Regions from separate parts of the Kitasatospora sp. NPDC004531 genome, predicted to be linked through region 1. Evidence: riboswitches for the same ligand, from Rfam matches in the RefSeq annotation. Region 1 holds a riboswitch; the other holds the start of a gene.
What was found. A riboswitch is a leader RNA that binds a small molecule or an ion and turns the genes downstream of it on or off. The one in region 1 is predicted to bind glycine.
Positions count from the first base shown of each region.

Region 2: another riboswitch for glycine. It lies ahead of gcvT (glycine cleavage system aminomethyltransferase GcvT); the one in region 1 lies ahead of gcvP (aminomethyl-transferring glycine dehydrogenase).

Region 1 is NZ_JBSGDD010000024.1:62,589-68,353, reverse strand. It holds gene ACWEMJ_RS13230 (PRC and DUF2382 domain-containing protein) at 1-676, opposite strand, end outside; glycine riboswitch at 864-969, shown strand; glycine riboswitch at 971-1,098, shown strand; gene gcvP (aminomethyl-transferring glycine dehydrogenase) at 1,188-4,058, shown strand; gene ACWEMJ_RS13220 (DUF1844 domain-containing protein) at 4,189-4,563, opposite strand; gene infC (translation initiation factor IF-3) at 5,024-5,728, shown strand.
Region 2 is NZ_JBSGDD010000143.1:2,632-8,396, reverse strand. It holds gene ACWEMJ_RS32300 (ABC transporter permease) at 1-996, opposite strand, end outside; gene ACWEMJ_RS32295 (enhanced serine sensitivity protein SseB C-terminal domain-containing protein) at 1,542-2,366, opposite strand; gene ACWEMJ_RS32290 (enhanced serine sensitivity protein SseB) at 2,485-3,252, opposite strand; glycine riboswitch at 3,391-3,495, shown strand; gene gcvT (glycine cleavage system aminomethyltransferase GcvT) at 3,646-4,764, shown strand; gene gcvH (glycine cleavage system protein GcvH) at 4,867-5,241, shown strand; gene ACWEMJ_RS32275 (serine hydroxymethyltransferase) at 5,257-5,765, shown strand, end outside.

The DNA.
Region 1 (5,765 bases):
CGGCCTCGGTGGTCACGTACTTGCGCAGCCGGGTGGTGCCGACGGTGTGCCACTCGGTGCTGATGTCCAGGCGCTCCTCGCGGCAGGTGAGCTCGACCGGGGCGGCGGGCTTGTGCCGGTCCGCCCGCCCGGCCGGCTCGGCGGGACGGGCGGCGGGCCGCTCGGGGATCGGCCTCGGGGGCGTGAAGCCGGCCGGCGCGGGAGCCGGGCCCTGCACCGGCGCCGGAGCGGGCGCGGGGGCCGGGGCGGGTTCGGGGGAGGAGGCGAGGTCGCCGAAGTCGCGGTCGGCGACCTTCTCCGAGTACTCCTTGGCGGCCGGGGCGGGCGGCGGCGCGGGGGCGAACCGGAGCGGCCGGTCGGCGCCCGCCGTGTCCAGCCCGTAGTACCGGTACAGCTCCAACTCCTGCTCCGGGGACAGGTGCTGGCCCACCCCGAAGTCCGGGGACTCCTTGATCAGCGACTTGTCGTACGGGACGTGCAGCTCGTCGCCGGAGAACTCGCTGGTGGTCAGCGGGACGAAGGCGTCCCGGCCGAAGATGCCCGTCCGGACGGCCGCCCACTCCGGTTCCCCGGTGGCGTCGTCCAGGTAGACCTCGTCGACCGTGCCGATCTTGTCACCGTTCCGGTCGACCGCCTTGTGTCCGATCAGGTCGCGCGGATCGATTTCGGTCTGCACCCTGTCCTCCAGCTGCTGCTCCTGCAGGACCCGTCCGGGGAGCGGTCGGAGGAGCGTGCCGGGCCGCTATTCCACACCAAAAGGCACGTAACGGACGGTGTCATTCCGAATGCCTCCGTCCGGGGCGGATCACACCGCCGTACCGGTGATCGTCAAGCCCGGCGCTGGTACCCTGGGCGGCGACCGCCGAGCCCGCTCGGGAGAGTCCCGGACCGCTGATCAAGCGGGTTGCGGGACGCCGAAGGAGCAACCCCTCCCCGGAATCTCTCAGGCATCCGTACCGAGAGGGCCAGGTCACTCTGGAAAGCAGGGCAGGACCGTCGGCACCGAAGCCCTCGGACGCTGCCCTCGCCGACGGTGCAAGCCGACCGGGGCACCACCCCGGGCGCGCGAAGCTCTCAGGTACCGATGACAGAGGGGGAGGCTGACGGGTTCGTGCGCCCCGACGCTCCCACAGCGGCCGGCCGGCGTGCGTACCACCGCCGGTCCGCGACCAGGAGGCCCGACCCCCATGAACGCCCAGCCGACGCTCACCGCGCTTGAGCAGGCCAGCCCCTTCGAGCACCGCCACATCGGCCCCGACAGCGACGCCCAGCAGAAGATGCTGGCCCAGGTCGGCTACAGCACGCTGGACGAACTGTCCGACGCCGCTGTGCCGGACGCCATCCGCAGCCTCACCGCGCTCGGCCTGCCCGCCGGCCGCAGCGAGGCCCAGGTGCTCGCCGAACTGCGCGAGCTGGCCGGCCGCAACCAGGTCCTCACCTCGATGATCGGCCTCGGCTACTACGGCACCTTCACCCCGCCGGTCATCCTGCGCAACGTCCTCGAGAACCCCGCCTGGTACACCGCGTACACCCCGTACCAGCCGGAGATCTCCCAGGGCCGCCTGGAAGCCCTGCTCAACTTCCAGACCATGGTCTCCGACCTGACCGGCCTGGCCACCTCCGGCTCCTCGCTGCTCGACGAGGGCACCGCGGCCGCCGAGGCGATGGCCCTCGCCCGGCGCGTCACCAAGGTCAAGGGCGGCGTCTTCCTGGTCGACGCCGACACCCTGCCGCAGACCCTCGCCGTGATCCAGACCCGCGCCGAGCCGACCGGCGTCGAGGTCGTCACCGCCGACCTGTCCAACGGCATCCCGGCCGAGATCGCCGAGCGCGGCGTGTTCGGCGTGCTGCTCCAGTACCCCGGCGCGTCCGGCGCCGTCCGCGAGATCAAGCCCGTCATCGAGCAGGCCCACCAGCTCGGCGCGATCGTCGCCGTCGCCGCCGACCTGCTCGCCCTCACCCTGCTGCGCTCGCCCGGCGAGCTCGGCGCCGACATCGCCTGCGGCACCTCGCAGCGCTTCGGCGTCCCGATGGGCTTCGGCGGCCCGCACGCCGGCTACCTCGCCGTGCGCGCCGAGTACGCCCGCAACCTGCCCGGCCGCCTGGTCGGCGTCTCCGTCGACGCCGACGGCAACCGCGCCTACCGCCTCGCCCTGCAGACCCGCGAGCAGCACATCCGCCGCGAGAAGGCCACCTCCAACATCTGCACCGCGCAGGTGCTGCTCGCCGTGATGGCCTCCATGTACGCCGTCTACCACGGCCCCGACGGCCTCGCCGACATCGCCCGCCGCACCCACCGCTACGCCGCCGCGCTCGCCTCCGGCCTGCGCGCGGGCGGCGTCGAGCTCGCCCACGAGGCGTTCTTCGACACCGTGACGGCCGTGGTGCCGGGCCGCGCCGACGAGATCGTCGCCGCCGCGCTGGCCGGCGGCGTCAACGTGCACCGGGTGGACGGCGACCGGGTTTCGGTTTCCTGCGACGAGACGACCACCCGTGAGCACCTGGCGGCCGTGTTCGCCGCGTTCGGGGTCTCCGCGGAGATCGCCGAGGACGCCGATGCGCTGCCGGCCGCTGCGCTGCGCGAGGACGAGTACCTCACCCACCCGGTGTTCCACAGCCACCGCTCCGAGACCGCGATGCTGCGCTACCTGCGCCGCCTCTCGGACCGCGACTACGCGCTCGACCGCGGCATGATCCCGCTGGGCTCCTGCACCATGAAGCTCAACGCGACCACCGAGATGGAGCCGATCACCTGGCCCGAGTTCGGGCAGCTGCACCCGTTCGCGCCGGTCGACCAGGCCGCCGGGTTCCTGACCCTGATCCGCGAGCTGGAGCAGCAGCTGGTCGAGGTCACCGGGTACGACGCGGTGTCGATCCAGCCGAACGCGGGCTCGCAGGGCGAGCTGGCCGGTCTGCTGGCGGTGCGTGCCTACCACCGGGCGAACGGCGACACCCAGCGCGACGTCTGCCTGATCCCGTCGTCCGCGCACGGCACCAACGCGGCCTCGGCGGCGATGGCCGGCATGCGGGTCGTCGTGGTCAAGACGCTGGCCGACGGCGACGTCGACGTCGAGGACCTGAAGGCGAAGATCGAGCAGCACCGCGAGCAGCTCGCCGTGCTGATGGTCACCTACCCGTCGACCCACGGCGTGTTCGAGACCCAGATCACCGACATCTGCGCCCTCGTCCACGAGGCCGGCGGCCAGGTGTACGTCGACGGCGCCAACCTGAACGCGCTGGTCGGCCTCGCCAAGCCCGGCAAGTTCGGCGCGGACGTCTCGCACCTGAACCTGCACAAGACCTTCTGCATCCCGCACGGCGGCGGCGGCCCCGGCGTCGGCCCGGTCGCGGTGCGCGCGCACCTCGCGCCGTACCTGCCGAACCACCCGCTGCAGGCCGAGGCCGGCCCCGCGACCGGCGTCGGCCCGATCTCGGCCGCGCCGTGGGGCTCGGCGGCGATCCTGCCGATCTCCTGGGCGTACGTCCGCCTGATGGGCGGCGAGGGCCTCAAGCGCGCCACCCAGGTGGCCGTGCTGAACGCCAACTACATCGCCAAGCGGCTCGCCCCGCACTTCCCGGTGCTGTACACCGGCCCCGGCGGGCTGGTCGCGCACGAGTGCATCATCGACCTGCGGCCGCTCAGCAAGGAGACCGGCGTCAGCGTCGACGACATCGCCAAGCGGCTCATCGACTACGGGTTCCACGCGCCGACGATGTCGTTCCCGGTGGCCGGCACGCTGATGATCGAGCCGACCGAGTCCGAGGACCTGCACGAGATCGACCGGTTCTGCGCGGCGATGATCGCTATCCGCGGGGAGATCGAGAAGGTCGGCGCGGGCGAGTGGGCGGCGGACGACAACCCGCTGCACAACGCCCCGCACACGGCGGCGATGCTGGCGGGGGAGTGGGCGCACCCCTACACCCGCGAGGAGGCCGTCTTCCCGGCGGGCGTCAACCCGGCGGACAAGTACTGGCCGGCGGTGCGGCGCATCGACGGCGCGTACGGCGACCGGAACCTGGTGTGCTCGTGCCCGCCGCTCAGTGAGTACGACGCGTAGTCGCTGACGCCGAAGCCGCCCGTCGGGGAAGTTTCCCGGCGGGCGGCTTCGGTGTGTGTGTGGGCGCAAGCGAGGAGGAAGGCGAAGGCGCCTCCGGCAGGGGTGCGGGAGGCGCCTCGGGTGGGGCGGGTCAGGAGTAGACGGGGCCCGTGAACTTCTCGCCGGGGCCGGAGCCGGGGGCGTCGGGGACGAGGGAGGCTTCGCGGAAGGCGAGCTGGAGGGAGCGGAGGCCGTCGCGGAGGGGGGCGGCGTGGAAGTTGGAGATCTCGGGGGCTCCGGCGGTGACCAGGCCGGCCAGGGCGGTGATCAGCTTGCGGGCCTCGTCGAGGTCCTTGTCGGCCTCGCCGCCCTCGGCCAGGCCGCACTTGACGGCGGCGGCGCTCATCAGGTGGACGGCGACGGTGGTGATCACCTCGACGGCGGGGACCTCGGCGATGTCGCGGGTCAGGTCGTCGAAACCGAGGGCCTGGTCGGACTCGGGCGAGTGGTCGGGCTGGCTGGTCAAGGTGTCACTCCGGGATGCTGGTGCGAAAGCGCAGTACAAAGGGAGCGTACAAGGCGGGTGGTGGCGGACCGGAATACCGGTCGGCCTCGGAACGCTGGTATGCTTCGAGACTGACCGGCCAGGAATCCGATTCGGATGCCAGGCCAGCAAGTGGAGGCTCCACCTCAGGAGGCCCGAGAGGGCAACCGCGACAGTCTCCCACCCGAGCGGCCGAAGGGCCGACGGGTCCGGTCCGTGGCAGGCGCCGCAAGGATTGCCCGCCGCCAGTGGTGTCCGTCAGGGCATCCCGGAACGTGTGGAGCCCCGCCTGTACCGTGCGGGGCTTTTTTCGTGCGCTCGGTGCCCCTGTCGGACGACGGTGGCAGCGAAGCATGAATGAAGCCCCGCCCAGTGGTCGAAACCACTACGTGCGACCGCCGTCCGACGGCCGCATCGAAGAAGGTGCAACCGAGGAGGCCCCATCAGCACCGAGCCCCGCATCAACGACCGGATTCGCGTCCCCGAGGTGCGACTCGTCGGTCCCAGCGGCGAGCAGGTCGGCATCGTCCCGCTCGCGAAGGCGCTGGAGCTTGCCCAGGAGTACGACCTGGACCTGGTCGAGGTCGCCGCCACGGCGCGCCCGCCGGTGTGCAAGCTCATGGACTACGGCAAGTTCAAGTACGAGTCGGCCATGAAGGCCCGTGAGGCGCGCAAGAACCAGGCGCACACGGTCATCAAGGAGATGAAGCTCCGGCCGAAGATCGACCCGCACGACTATGACACCAAGAAGGGTCACGTCGTCCGGTTCCTCAAGCAGGGCGACAAGGTCAAGATCACGATCATGTTCCGCGGTCGTGAGCAGTCCCGCCCCGAGCTGGGCTTCCGACTGCTGCAGCGGCTCGCGGAGGACGTCCAGGAGCTGGGCTTCGTGGAGTCTGCGGCCAAGCAGGACGGCCGAAACATGATCATGGTTCTCGGCCCGCACAAGAAGAAGACCGAGGCGATGGCCGAGGCCCGCGCGATCGCCGACGCCCGCAAGGCGGAGCGACTCGGTCGCGGCCCGGCCGCCGAGCAGGCGGAGGCCGACGCGGCGGAGCAGGTCGAGGAGACCGAGACCGCCGAGGTCGAGCCGGCCGCCGAGACCGCCGAGGTCGAGCAGCCCGCCGAGACCGCCCAGGACGCCTGAGCCTTCGGGCTCGGAATCCGGACGGGATCGGCACCGG
Region 2 (5,765 bases), on a different contig from region 1:
GTTGCCCTTGGGGTCGAGCGCGTCGCGCAGGCCGTCACCGAAGAGGTTGAAGGCGAGCACGGTGATGAAGATGGCGAGGCCGGGAACGACCATGTACGTGGGGTCCGCCTCGTAGATCCGGACCGCGTCGGAGAGCATCTGCCCCCAGGAGGCGGTGGGCGGGCGGACACCGGCCCCGAGGAAGCTGAGCGCCGCCTCGTTGAGGATGTTGGTGGGGATGATCAGGGTCGCGTAGACCAGGATCGGCGCCACCAGGTTGGGCAGCAGTTCGCGGAACAGGATGTGGGTCCGGCCGGCGCCGAGGCTGCGGGCCGCGTCCACGAACTCCCGTTCGCGCAGGGACATGGCCTGGCCTCTGACGATGCGTCCGATGTAGGGCCAGCCGAAGAATCCGATGACGAAGACCAGGATCATCGGGCGCAGCCACTCGTCCGGAATGCCGAACGCCGAGGTGGGCATCACCGACACCAGCGCGATGCTGAACAGCAGCTGCGGGAAGGCCAGCAGGATGTCCATGATCCGGCTGATGAACGCGTCCACCCAGCCGCCGAAGTAGCCGGCCATGACGCCCATGACCACGCCGATGCAGACCGACAGCACGGCGGCGCCGAGCGCCACCAGCATCGAGATCCGCGCACCGTAGAGGATGCGGGAGAACACGTCACGGCCGAAGGTGGGGTCGACGCCCAGCAGGAAGTCGCTGCTCATACCTCCGAACGCGCCCTTGGGCAGGCCGAGATCAGGGTTGATCTGGTCGGCGTGCGGCTCGTTCGGCGGGTGTCCGAACAGCGAGGTGAGCACCGGCGCGAAGATCGCCGCCAGCACCAGCAGGATCACCACGGCACCGCCGGCCAGCGCGACCTTGTCGCGCTTGAGGCGGTCCCAGGCGATCCGGCCCGGCGAGCGTCCCTCGATCTTCTTGGCCGGCTCGGAGATTGACGCGCCGTCAGGCTGCGCGCCGGCCGGCGGACCCGAGGTCTCGGTGGGTGTGGTCATGAGTCAGTTCGTTCCCCTCGCCGACGGTGGCCGGCCCACGGAGTCGCGTTTGGTGCGGAAGGCAGAGCGGTTGCGGTGGTGCCGGGTGCCGATGCGGCGGTGCAGAAGTGCGTTTGGCAAGCAGGGCGTTGCGGGGTGGTGCCGTGGACGCCGGGAGGATTGCCCCGGCGCGCATGGTGCTGCCGCACGGAGATGCGCATCGTGCGGTTCATGCTGTGGCGGCGGCGCGTTCACCTTCGTGAGGATCGTCCCGCGCTCCGCATTGGGCAGCACTCTCTGTCATGGGATGTACCCGACGGAAGACCCTCATGACGAAGGATGCCTAACTGTGATCTGCTCGCATGCACAACCGTTGCGCTGGCATATCGCTCTTCACACAGGGGTCACACGGACGTCAAGGGGCACATTGACGACACCCCGCCAGTGGCGGGGAAACGCCAGGTGGCACGGTTGGCGCCGCGCGTAGAACCGGGAACGGCGAAAAACCCCCGCCCGCCTCCACGGAGGCGCGTACGGGGGCTTTGTGGCGGTTCGTCAGGAAACGGTCAGCGGGCCGGATATCCGGGCCACTGCGGCTGCGGCCAGCCCGGCGCGGGCCCGGTCGGCGGTTGCGCTGCGTAACCGAAACCGGTCGGGTAGGGGCCGGGCGCGCCCTGCCGGTCGAAGAACGGGCGGGCGTTCGCGCACAGCCACATCACCACCGGGTCGAACTCGTCGGCCATCAGCACGGTGGAGACGGCCGGCCCCTCGGGGGCCTGCGCGGCGGCCCGCTGGACCAGCGCGCGGGCGGCCTCCACGGCCGGCGGCGAGGCGTCGTACAGGTCCAGGCCGATCGCCAAGTAGGGCTCGCCGAGCACGGGTTGGACCCAGGCCCGCCACAGCGCGCGCAACGGGCGCACCTCGGCGGCCTGTTGGTCCAGCACGGTGAAGAACTGCGGTGCCTGCACGGCCGGTTCGGAGATCCGCAGCGGCCCGGCCGGCACCCGGTCCAGGCCGACGGCGATCCGGCGCAGATCGGCCCAGGGCACGCCGACGCCGCCGCCCGGGCGGTGCGGATCCAGCCACAGGCCCCAGCGCGAGCGGTAGAGCGAACCGGCGATCTCCGGCCCGGACACCACCTCGTGGCCGCGCGTCCAGCCGCTGGAGGCCAGCTGCCCCGGGGAGGTCACGCAGGGCGCGTAGCCGTGCCCGCCGACGTCCATGTTCCCGTACTGGGCGTCCGGGCTGCCCGGGCTGCCGTGCCACAGCAGCATCCAGACCTGCCCGCCCGCGAGGGCGCGCAGCAACCCCTCGTACGCCTCCCAGCGCTCCGGTGCGACCGTTGCGAGGGCGCGCTCGATCGCGCCCGGGTCGCCGGCTGCTCCCGTCACGTCGCCGCCCTCTTTCTCGACTTCCCTCGTCCGCCGTCCACCGCGCTCCGGTGGGCCGGGGCAACCCTATGGGGCGCGCCCGACAGCCGTCATGCCGCCGTACCGGATCCCCGCGGATTCACGGCCGCGTCCAGAAGGGCTGTACCCGCCCCAGCAGCCAGTCCACCACCGGGTCCGCGACCAGGTCGAGCAGCACCAGGTGGACGCCCCAGCTCGGCGGCGCGGTTCCGAGCGCCCGGCCGAGCGCCAGGTTGACGTCGCCGGGGTCGGCGGGCGCCGCCGGGTCCAGCTGGACGCCGATGTACAGCAGCGTCGACTCGCCCTCCACCCGGGCCAGCGCCCGACGGGCCGTCAACACACCCGGCAGCGCCGCGAGTTCACCGGTGGCGGCGGCCAGGAAGGCGTACGGCTCCTGGTGCGGCTCGGGCTCCTTGAGCGCCACCCGGGCACCCTCGGTGACGCCCTGCGCCTCCCACTGCTCGCCGCGCGGCCCGCGCCGCAGCTCCCCGACGCCCTCCGGCGGCACCGGGATGCCCACCTGCGCCTCCGGGTTGACCGCGACGCCGACGCCCAGCGGCAGGCCCCGGGCGAACTCCCACATCGGGGCGATCGCGAACGGGATGCCGGGCGCGTGCTGCAGGTACACCTCCTGCGAGCTGTACACCGGCACGTAGGGCGCGCCCGCCAGCTCCAGCGTCGGCAGGTCGAGCTCGCCGGACTGTGGATCGGCGCCGGACGGCAGCGGGATCCACACCTGACTGCGCGCCAGCACCTCGATCACCCGGGGCGTCGCCCCCGGATCGCCCAGCGCAGCCACCAGCACCTGCTCCAGCTCGTTGGCCGGCCAGCTCCCGCTCTCCGGAACCTGACCCAGCGGGAACCCCATCTCGCCCCTCCACACTCACGGTTGCGATCAGGTTAGCGGCGCGGGCGGACGCCCGGGCCGAACTGTGACCCGTCCCCACTCCCACCAGCGGCTCCCGGCGTGCCATGATGGGCCCGCCCAAACTTCATACCGGCCGCTCGAACCCGCGCGGGAGAGCCGGAACGACCGTCACCCGGTCGCGACCGGCGCCGAAGGAGCAAGTCCTCCCCGGAATCTCTCAGGCCCCCCTACCGCCCGGGCGAGGCAGATCTGGAAAGTGGACACGGCCCTGCCGTGCGCCCACCCACGGTGCAAACCGCCATCCTGTCCGGGATGCGGTGAAGCTCTCAGGTTCGACGACAGACGGGGAGATTCGCCCCAGCCTGCCCGTTTCCAGATCCCGGGAGTCCTGTCGTGTCCCTCCGCCTGACCGCGCTCGACGCGCTGCACCGCTCGCTCGGCGCCACCATGACCGACTTCGCGGGCTGGGACATGCCGCTGCGCTACGGCAGCGAGCGCGAGGAGCACCTCGCCGTCCGCACCAAGGCCGGCCTGTTCGACCTGTCGCACATGGGCGAGATCACCGTCTCCGGCCCGCAGGCCGGCGAACTGCTCGACCACGCGCTGGTCGGCTTCATCTCCGCGCTCGGCGTGCTGCGCGCCCGCTACACCATGATCTGCCGCGAGGACGGCGGCATCCTGGACGACCTGATCGTCTACCGCACCGCGGAGGACGAGTACCTGGTGGTCGCCAACGCCTCCAACGCCCAGGTGGTGCTGGACGCCCTGACCGAGCGCGCCGCCGGCTTCGACGCCGTCGTCCGCGACGACCGCGACGCCTACGCGCTGCTCGCCGTCCAGGGCCCGGAGGCGAACGGCATCCTGGCCAAGCTGACCGACGCCGACCTGCCCGGCCTCAAGTACTACGCGCTGCTGCCCGCCACCGTGGCCGGCCGCCAGGTCTGGCTGGCCCGCACCGGCTACACCGGCGAGGACGGCTTCGAGATCTTCTGCGCCCCCGCCGACGCCGAGCACCTGTGGACCGAGCTGACCGCGGCCGGCACCGCCGAGGGCCTGGTCCCGTGCGGCCTGTCCTGCCGCGACACGCTGCGCCTGGAGGCCGGCATGCCGCTGTACGGGCACGAGCTGTCCACCGAGCTGACCCCGTTCGACGCCGGCCTGGGCCGGGTGGTGCGCTTCGACAAGACCACCAACGACGGCGCTTTCGTCGGCCGCAAGGCGCTGGAGGAGGCCGCCGCCGCAGCCGAGGCCAACCCCCCGCGCAAGCTGGTCGGCCTGGTCTCCGAGGGCCGCCGCGTCCCGCGCGCCGAGTACGCGGTGGTGGACGCCGAGGGCGCCGTGATCGGCCGGATCACCTCCGGTTCGCCGTCCCCGACCCTGGGCAAGCCGATCGCCATCGCGTACGTGGACGCCGCGCACGCCGAGCCGGGCACCACCGTCGCGGTGGACGTGCGCGGCAAGGCCGAGCCGGTCCAGGTCGTCGCGCTGCCGTTCTACAAGCGCGCCCGCTGACCCTCCGTCGGCCCTTCACCTGCTGTCCGAGCAGCTCTTTCCGGTACGTCCGCCCAGCGGACGGCCGTGCCCTCCCCTCTTGCGATCCTGGAGAATGACGTCATGAGCAACCCCACGCACCTGCAGTACACCAAGGAGCACGAGTGGCTGACCGCCGCCGTGGACGGGGTGTCGACGGTCGGCATCACCGCGCACGCGGCCGACGCCCTCGGCGACATCGTCTACGTCCAGCTCCCCGCGGTGGGTGACACCGTCACCGCCGGTGAGACCTGTGGCGAGCTCGAGTCCACCAAGTCGGTCAGCGACCTCTTCTCCCCCGCCACCGGCGAGGTCACCGAGGTCAACCAGGAGGTCATCGACGACCCGGCCCTGGTCAACTCGGAGCCCTTCGAGGGCGGTTGGCTGTTCAAGGTCCGGGTCGAGGCGACCGACGAGCTGCTCGACGCCGACGGCTACACCGCCTTCACCGGCGCCTGACCGGGAGACCCCCTCATGACGGTTCTCAACCAGTCCCTCCACGCGCTCGACCCGGAGATCGCCGCCGCGGTCGACGCCGAGCTGCACCGCCAGCAGACCACCCTGGAAATGATCGCCTCCGAGAACTTCGCCCCGGTGGCGGTCATGGAGGCCCAGGGCTCGGTGCTCACCAACAAGTACGCCGAGGGCTACCCCGGTCGCCGCTACTACGGCGGCTGCGAGCACGTCGACGTGGTCGAGCAGCTCGCCATCGACCGGGTCAAGGAGCTGTTCGGCGCCGAGCACGCCAACGTGCAGCCGCACTCCGGCGCGCAGGCGAACGCCGCGGCGATGTTCGCGCTGATCCAGCCGGGCGACACCATCCTGGGCCTGAACCTGGCCCACGGCGGTCACCTGACCCACGGCATGAAGATCAACTTCTCCGGCAAGCTCTACAACGTGGCCGCGTACCACGTGGACGAGAAGACCGGCCAGGTCGACATGGCCGAGGTCGAGCGCCTCGCCAAGGAGCACCAGCCCAAGCT